DNA from 2 places in the Modestobacter lacusdianchii genome. Region 1 is predicted to be linked to the other one. Evidence: predicted binding sites of a transcription regulator. Region 1 holds the regulator's gene; the other holds the start of a gene.
What was found. Region 1 encodes LexA, which represses DNA repair genes until DNA is damaged. Its sites were predicted from a motif close to TCGAACANNTGTTCGA; they were not measured.

Region 1 (4,410 bases):
TGGGGGATCATCTTCGTCCTCTCGCTGTTCCTCTACCCGCTCGTGTTCCTGCCGGTCTCGGCCGCGCTGGAGGGCATCGACCCGGCCCTGGAGCACGCGGCTGCGAGCTTGGGTGCCTCCCGGCTGCGGGTGCTGCGGACGGTCACCTTCCCCGTGATCGCCCCGGCCCTGATCGCGGGTTCGATCCTGGTCTTCGTCAGCGCTGCGGTCATCTTCGGCCCGGTCGCCATCCTCGGGGCGCCCACCGGCTTCCAGACCATCCCGACCGTGCTGCTGAGCCTCATGCAGTTCCCGCCCCGGATCGAGGCCGCGGCGGTCATCTCGGTGCCGATCCTGGTGATCATCGCCGCGCTGCTGCTGGTCCAGCGGCGCCTGGTCGGCGGCCGGAAGTTCACCGTGATCGGTGGCAAGCCGGGGCGTCAGGAAGTCACCCGCCTCGGGCCGGCGGCGCGGGCCGCCGGGCTGGCCTTCTGCTCGCTGGTCGTCGTCCTCAGCATCGTGCTGCCGTTCGGCATCCTGCTGGCGACGTCGTTCCGGGAGGCGCTGGGCCGGCCGTTCGGGGCGGACAACTTCACCCTGACCGGCAACTACGAGCAGGTGTTCAGCCAGCCACTGATCACCGCGGCGATGGGCAACAGCCTCCTCCTCGCCCTCGCGGCGACGGTGATCGCCCTCGCTCTCGCGCTGCTGGCCTCCTGGCTGGTGCACCGGACCCGGGCCCGCAGCAACGCAGTGATCGCGCCGGCGATGGCCGCGCCGCTCGCCTTCCCCGGCGCCGTCCTGGGGATCGGGCTGATCATCGCGTACGCCGCCCCGCCGTTCGGGCTGGGCGGGTCGATGTCGATCCTGCTCATCGCCTACGCGGGCAGCGCGCTGCCGCTCACCTTCGCCTACGTGCACGCGGGGATGGGGCAGATCGGCGCCGAGGTCGAGGAGGCCTCGAGGAGCCTGGGCGCCTCGTGGGCCCGTACCTGGCGGAGGATCACCGTCCCGCTGCTGCGCCCCTCGTTGCTGGCGGCCGGGCTGCTCAACTTCGTCCTGCTCTTCCGGGAGCTGGAGATGTCGGTGTTCCTCTACACCGGCGCCAACCCCACCATCGCCACCGTCCTCTACAACCTGTCCAACGAGTCGCTGTACCAGCGGGTGGGCGCCCTGTCGGTGGTCATCCTGCTGATCAACATCGTCGTGGCGGTCATCGCCATGCGCCTGCTCGACCGCCGACCGGGTGAGTCCGTCCGGCGCCGTCGCCCCGCTCCGTCCCGCACCCCCGCACTCTCGGAGGAGAACGCATGACCGTGACCACGACCGACGTGGGCCCCGGGGTTCAGCTGCGCTACGAGACCCCGCACATCGCCGTCCTGACGCTGGACAGTCCGCCGTCGAACACGTTCAGCTGGGAGAGCCGGCGGTCGTTCATGAGGGCGCTGGACGTCCTCGACGCCGACGAGCAGGTCCGCTGCCTGGTGATCACCGGCGAGGGGCGGGCGTTCACCGCGGGCGCCCACCTCGGTGAGGACCAGTCGATGACCGACGAGCAGCTCACCGACTATCTGGCCGAGTTCGGCCGGGTGCTCAACGGCGTGCAGCACTTCCGGACGCCGGTCGTCGCCGCCATCAACGGCCCGACGATCGGCGGGGGACTGGAGTTCGCCCTCTGCTGCGACATCAGGATCGCCTCCACGGACGCCTTCTTCGTCGCGGCCGGCGTCAACGTCGGGCTCATCGTGAGCTTCTGGCGGCTGCCGCGCGTCGTGGGGCTAGGGCCGGCGAAGGAGATCCTGCTGACCGGGGCCCGGTACACCGCCCAGCAGGCGCTGAACTGGGGGCTGGTGACCGAGGTGCACGAGCCGGCCGACCTGATGGACGCCGCGCTCGCCAAGGCCCAGCGGATCGCCACCCGGGCTCCGCTGTCGGTCGAGGTCACCAAGCAGGCGGTCACCGGCGCGTTCGAGATGGACTTCGCTCAGGGGCAGGCGCTGCAGACCCAGCGCTTCCTGGAGATGTTCCGGACCGAGGACCACCAGGAGGCGCTCCGGGCGTTCTTCGAGAAGCGGGACGGGGACTACCAGCGGCGCTGAACGGCATTCCCCGAGACGGCCGGCGACCCCGCGGGGTCGCCGGCTGTCGACAGGTGGGTCAAACCCGGCGGAGCACCGTGACCACGCGGCCCAGCACGGTGGCGTCGTCGCCGGGGATCGGCTCGTAGGCGTCGTTGTGCGGCAGCAGCCACACGTGCCCGTCGCGGCGCTTGTAGGTCTTCACCGTCGCCTCGCCGTCGATCATGGCCGCGACGATCTCGCCGTTCTCCGCGGTCGGCTGCTGGCGGACGACGACCCAGTCGCCGTCGCAGATCGCCGCGTCGACCATCGAGTCGCCGGCCACCTTCAGCATGAAGAGGGTGCCCTCGCCGACCAGCTCCCGCGGCAGCGGGAACACGTCCTCCACGGCCTGCTCCGCCAGGACCGGACCACCGGCGGCGATCCGGCCGACCAGCGGCACGTACGTGGGGCGGGGGGTGGCGGCCTCGTCGAGGCCGCTGCCGGCCCCGGCGCCGGCCAGCGCGGCCGGGTCGGCGGCGGGCGCCCCGGGGGTGTCGCCGGGCAGCCGGACGTCGAGCGCGCGGGGCCGGTTCGGGTCGCGCCGCAGCCAGCCCTTGCGCTGCAGCACCGACAGCTGGTGGGCCACCGACGAGGCCGAGGACAGGCCGACGGCCTCGCCGATCTCCCGGACCGAGGGCGGGTAGCCGCGCCGCTCGATGGAGTCGCGGATGACCTCGAGCACCCGGCGCTGCCGCTGGGTCAGGCCGTCGCCGGCCTCGCCGCGGTCGGGGAACTCGCGGACCGCCGCGCCACCACCCGCGACGGCGTCGTCGTCCGTGGCGCGCGTGCGCCGGGAGGAGCTCGCGCCGCCGTCTGCTGTCGGGCCGTCGGCCGCCATGTGTCCTCCTCGTCCGGCTGCCGGGGCAGCGTCTCCGGGTGCCTGTCGACCGGGGCGCCCGGCCGCCGGGCCGGTGGCCGGGCAGGGCGGCCCCGTGTCGATCGCAGGTGCACCGTAGCGGGTTGCACCGGTGTAGTTCAAACAGGTGTTCGAAGAAATCCGGTGTCGAGGGGTGGATCTGTCACTGCCGTGCGGTAGACATCGCACAGACGTTCGAGTCGAACAGGCGTTCGAGTGCACCACCTGGTCGCCCGGTCCCTCGGTCGTCGTCCCGTCCGGCACAGTCAGACAGCAGGAGCGTCCCGATGGTCAGCCCGCAGCGCAGCCTCACCGCCTCCACCCCGGCGTCGTCCCGCCCGGGTCCGGTCCGGCCGGCCTCGGCCCGCCCGGCGCCGGCCCGTGCCGTCGGGGTCCGGGGTGCCCAGTCCGTCGCGCCGGCCGTCGCCCGGCGCGACCCGGCCAGGCCGGGTGGTCGACCCGTCCGGGTCGACGGGGTCGCCGCGGCCCGTCCGGTGCGGGGCGGGTGCGGGCGCGACGGGTCCGCCACCGGCAGGGTCGCGGGGGAGTGGCCGCCGTACGACCTCGGTCCGGCGCCACTGCGGCTGACCGACCGTGGCCGGCGGGTGGCCGCCGGGCTGTCGGTCGCCATCGGTCTGTCGATCGCTGCGGCCACCGTGGTCGTCGTCGAGCTCGGTGACCGGGACGGCGGCCTCCGGCTGGCCGGTTCCTCGACCGTCGTCGTCCAGTCGGGGGACACGTTGTGGTCCATCGCCCGGGAGGTCGCGCCGGAGGAGGACCCGCGGGCGGTGGTCGACGCGATCGTGGAGCTCAACGGGCTCGACAGCGTCGACCTGCTGCCCGGTGCGGAGCTGGAGCTGCCCTGACCTGCCCGGCAGTGGCCTCAGGGCTGGGTGGCAGTGGCGCTCCACGCCTGGTGCGGACGGGGCGGACGCGACGGAGGAAGACGACACGCCGCCCCGGGGTTGCGTACCTGTAGGGGTCGGGAGCTAACCTGACCCCAACATCTTGTGTGACAGAGATGTAGTTCTCATCCACAGGCGCTTCCCCAGGTCAGTCCCAGGACATCCACCGGATGTCCCCCGGTCGGTCCACAGGGAGCGTCGGACGGTCGCTCTCGCGGCCCGCCGATCGAGGAGGTGCCCGGTGCGCTGTCCCTTCTGCCACAGCCCTGACAGTCGGGTCGTCGACTCGCGGGAGACCGACGAGGGGGCGACCACCCGTCGTCGTCGGTCCTGCCCGGTCTGCGGCCGCCGGTTCACCACCGTGGAGGAGCCGGTGCTCGCCGTCGTCAAGCGCAGCGGCGTCAGCGAGCCCTTCGACCGCAACAAGGTCATCGCCGGGGTGCGCCGGGCCTGTCAGGGCCGGCCCGTCGACGAGGCTCAGCTGGCCGTCCTCGCCGCCAAGGTCGAGGACGCCGTGCGGGCCACGGGGTCCGCCGAGGTGCCGAGCAAC
Region 2 (4,410 bases), on a different contig from region 1:
AGTCGCGGCGGCTCTACCAGCGCTACGCCATCCCGGCGCCCGGCTCGATCCTGTGGAGCTCGGTGCTCGCCAACTTCATGCCCGGACCGCAGGACGCCCACGTCGACTACCGCAACCCCGCGCGTCCGCCGCTGCTGTTCGTCTCCGGCGGCGAGGACCACATCATGCCGCCGTCCGTGCAGCGCTCCAACGCCGCGCACTACAAGGGCGACACCGTCACCGAGCACCGCGAGTACCCGGGCTACGCCCACCTGCTGCCGGCCCAGCCCGGCTGGCAGCAGATCGCCGACGAGGTGCTCGACTGGGCGCTGGCGCACGCGAGCGGGGCGCGCACGATGGCCACCGGGGCGCAGTGAGGCTGACCCACGTCGGCGGCCCCACCCTGCTGGTCGAGGTCGACGGCTGGCGGCTGCTCACCGACCCGACCTTCGACCCGCCGGGTCGCCGTTACCGGTTCGGCTGGGGCACGAGTTCGCGGAAGGTGACCGGGCCGGCCGTTCCGGCGGGCGAGCTGGGGGCCGTGGACGCCGTCCTGCTCACCCACGACCACCACGCCGACAACCTGGACGACGCCGGTCGGGCCCTGCTCCCCTCGGTGCCGGTCGTGGTGACGACCGCCTCCGGTGCCGCGCGGCTGGGTGGTGGCGCGCGGGGCCTGCGGCCCGGCGAGGCGACGGTGCTGACCGGGCCTGGCCGGCCGTCGTTGGAGGTGGTGGCGACGCCGGCCCGGCACGGACCGCCGCTGAGCCGGCCGGTCGCCGGGGACGTCGTCGGGTTCCTGGTGCGCCCGGCCGGTCAGGACGACGGCGGCCTCTGGATCACCGGGGACACCGTGCTGTTCCGCGGGCTGCGGGAGGTGGCGCAGCGGCTCCGGGTGGACACCGCGGTGCTGCACCTCGGCGGCGTGCGCTTCCCGGTCACCGGTCCGCTGCGGTACTCGATGACCGGCCGGCAGGCGGTGCGACTGTGCGGGCTGCTCGACGCCGGCACCGTCGTGCCGGTGCACTACGAGGGCTGGAGTCACTTCGTGCAGGGCCGCGCCGGGGTCGAGCGTGCGCTGGCGGGGGCGCCGGACGAGGTGCGGCAGCGGGTCCGGTGGCTGCCGATGGGGGAGGCGGTCGACCTGGCGGCGCAGGGCTGAGCCGGCCGTCGGTGCCAGGTCCGGCGCCGGCTGCTCCCGCTCGCCGAGGCGATCAGTGGCGCCCGACCCGCTCTGGGTCGTGCGCTCGCTGAGCCGATGGGCGGCGCCGAGACCCGGCCCGGGCCTCCTGGGTGGACGGCGGGCGATCTGGCCCGGGTCCCCCGGAGAGCCGGTGGGCAGTCGGCGCTCGACCCTGGCCGAGGATCCGGCGTCGCCGCAGGGCGCTCCGGCGCTCGACCCTGGCCGAGGAACCGGCGCCGCCGTAGGGCGTCTGACGAGTTGTGGTCGGGCTGCTGGGCGGTCCGATCACTTCGGACGCCGTGCTGGTGGGCGGGCGTCACCTGCCTGGCCGACGGCGGCGGGTCGCGAGCACGTGCTCGGAGGTGCGCCGACGTCCCGATCGGCTCTTGTCAAGCCGTGAGTCACATCTGTGGACAGGGCTTTGACCTGCGGATTCGGGTTGTTCGGCGGTTCCCCAGCCGGTATTCTTCGCACACACGTTCGAACCGGTCGGGAGGTGTCGTGAGCGAGTTGATGTCGGCTCTGGACGCCCTGGCGACCGATGACCTGCACGGTCTGAGTGACGGTGGGGTGTTGGACCGGACGGCGTTGCTGGTGGCGGTGCAGAACCGGGTGGCGGCGGAGTTGACCCGCACGGTGCGGCACGGGGAGACCACGCAGGCCGCTGAGCACGATGGGTTGAAGTCGATGCGGTCGTGGCTGATCGGGCACGCGCGGCTCTCGGCGGCAGAGGCGTCGCGGGTGGTGCGGTCGGGGCGGGCGTTGGAGCACTTCCCGGCGCTGGCGGCGGGGTTCGCCGAGGGTGCGGTGACGGCGGCACAGATGGACGTCGTGGCGTCGGCGGTGGGTGAGCCGGAGCGAGCGCGGGCGGCCGAGCAGGACGTGGACCTGGGTGCGTTCGATCGGGTGTGGGCGCAGGTGGCGGTGGGGTCACCGCACCAGTCGCTGGCGGTGGCGGTGCGGGCCTTCGAGGACGCGTTGGACCCCGACGGCATCGAGCCCGATCCGACTGAGGGCAGGCGGCTGACGATCGCCAAGCACGCTGACGGCAGCATCACGGGTCGGTTCGATCTTGACGCGGTGGGTGGGGAGAAGGTGCAGGCGGCGATCGAGTCGATCGTGCAGGCCGGCCGCCCCAAGGGGGACACCCGGACCCGGGCGCAGCAGAACGCCGATGCGCTCGTGCAGTTGTGTGACAACCAGCTGGCCTCGGGCGGTCTGCCGACGTTGCGCACGGTGAAGCCGCACGTGGTGCTGCAGCTGAGCCTGGACGATGCGGTCGACCCGGCCACTGGCCCGGGTGCTGCGCGCACCGGGTTCGGGGCCAGCATCTCCGCCGCCCGGGCCCGGTGGCTGGCCTGCGACGGCAGCATCTCCCGGATCGTGATGGGCCCCGACGGTGTGCCGCTGGACCTGGGGCGGGACCACCGGGTGGTCACCCCGGGCCTGCGCAAGGCCGTCGAGCGCCGTGACAAGAGCTGCGTGTTCGCCGGCTGCGGCGCCCCATCGTGGTGGTGCGACGTGCACCACCTCATCCACTGGCTGCACGGCGGCGAGACGTCGCTGGAGAACTCAGCGCTTCTCTGCGAACGGCACCACACCAAGGTCCACCACGGGTTCCGGGTCGAACGAGATCCCGGTGGGCGATGGCGCACCTGGCGACCCGACGGCACCGAGATCCTGATCGGACCACCGCTGCTCGTGTGATCGCGGGCAGCTGTCCTCGCCACCCGAGCCCTGCTGGCTCGGGTGGTGAGAGCCGTGGGTCAGCCGACGACGGGCTCGTCCACGGCTGCCCGCGGTTCGGGCACGCTGCTGGTCTCGCTGCGGCCGGCCAGGTCGGCGAGATCACCCGCGTCCTCCGGGTCAGCCGCCGCACGCGCCGGGCTGACGCCACCGACGCCGAAGAGGCCGAACCCAGCCGTGGCGGCCGGTTCGCGGGAGGCCGGGGCATCGGGCGAGGTGTGGTCCTCACGGACATGCGGGAGCGCATCGACGAGGGCCGGAGGCGCCGCAGCCACGGGGACCTGGGGGAGCCCGGCCACCGGGACCACCAGCTCACCCGGTGCCGCGTCGTCCGTCACCGCGGTGAGCAGCTGGCCCGAGCCGCCACGGGTGATCCGGTCCGCCCGCACCGCCTGGGCCAGTGCCGTCTCCAGGTGGGGCATCAGCACCGGGTGCCGGCGGCGGTGACCGAACACCGCCAGCGTCTGGGAGAACAGCTCGTCGCGGGTCAGCCCGGCCGCCGACCGGCACAGCGCCACCATCGCGTTGGCGACCTCCTGCGGCGGCACGTGCTCCAGGGCTCGCTCGGTGCTCGCCGTCTGCCGGCGGAACGCGGTCCACGACGCCTGGTCCACCGACGCCGGCCACAGGAACTCCGCATCACCCCCCGGCAGCAGCGCCAGGATCGACTCGATCCGGGCGGCGTTCACCCGCGGCACCCCGCAGGCCGCCGCGGTCACCCGAGCCAGCCGTTCCCGGTGGACCGGCCCCTCCGCCGCCACCCCCGCGGTCAGCAGCCGGCGCACCAGCCGCGCGGCCTCCGGGTTCGCCAGCTGCCGCAGCGTCGTCGGCTCACCCACCGGCTTCGGCGTCCACGGCCGGAACAGCTCCTCGCCCGGCAGCCGCGCCGGCGTCACGACCGGCAGCGCCGCGACCCGCACCGGCTCACCCACCGGCCCGTCGTCCTCGTCGTCGAGGTCCAGGGGCTCGGCGATCGGCTCGGCCACCGGCGTGACCGGCACCTCCAGCGGCTTCAGCAGCGGCACCGGCGGGTGGGCGCCGGCCACGGCAGCGACCAGCCGGTCGAGCACCGCCTCGCGCTCGGCCAGCCACTCGGACAGCCACACCCGCTGCACCGCCGGCCACCCGCGCGCCGTCTCCAGCTCCAGGTACGTCAGCTCGCGGTCGACCGGGTGCTGCGCCGCCCACGCCGCGCCGTCGAGCAGCACCGCCAGCAGCGGCTGCTCCGGCGCATCCGCCCGGGCCACCGTCAGGTCGACCGTGGACGACGACGGGCCGACGTCCGTCCGCGCCACCAGACCGCGGTCGCGCAGCGCAGCGGCGACGTCCTCCCGGTACGGGTCCGGTGCCGGCGCCTGCCCGCCGGCCCAGGGCAGCGCCGCCGAGCCGTGTTCGGCGAGGTCCAGGTGGGCGCGCAGCCGGCGCACGCCCGGTTGCCCGGTGACCTCCGGCCGCAGCAGCTCGGGGGTGAACGAAGCGAACAGCACCAGCTGCCGGCGCGC

Region 2: a site for LexA is predicted at 1,631-1,646, ahead of ACJTNH_RS15005 (DUF222 domain-containing protein). Genes of this name have one in related genera too.

The regions. Positions count from the first base shown of each region.
Region 1 covers NZ_JBJJTJ010000003.1:150,877-155,286, reverse strand. The annotation lists gene ACJTNH_RS03340 (ABC transporter permease) at 1-1,293, shown strand, start outside; gene ACJTNH_RS03335 (enoyl-CoA hydratase/isomerase family protein) at 1,290-2,078, shown strand; gene lexA (transcriptional repressor LexA) at 2,137-2,937, opposite strand; gene ACJTNH_RS03325 (LysM peptidoglycan-binding domain-containing protein) at 3,243-3,821, shown strand; gene nrdR (transcriptional regulator NrdR) at 4,102-4,410, shown strand, end outside.
Region 2 covers NZ_JBJJTJ010000021.1:43,492-47,901, forward strand. The annotation lists gene ACJTNH_RS14995 (alpha/beta hydrolase) at 1-356, shown strand, start outside; gene ACJTNH_RS15000 (MBL fold metallo-hydrolase) at 353-1,141, shown strand; gene ACJTNH_RS15005 (DUF222 domain-containing protein) at 1,664-2,869, shown strand; gene ACJTNH_RS15010 (AAA domain-containing protein) at 2,929-4,410, opposite strand, start outside.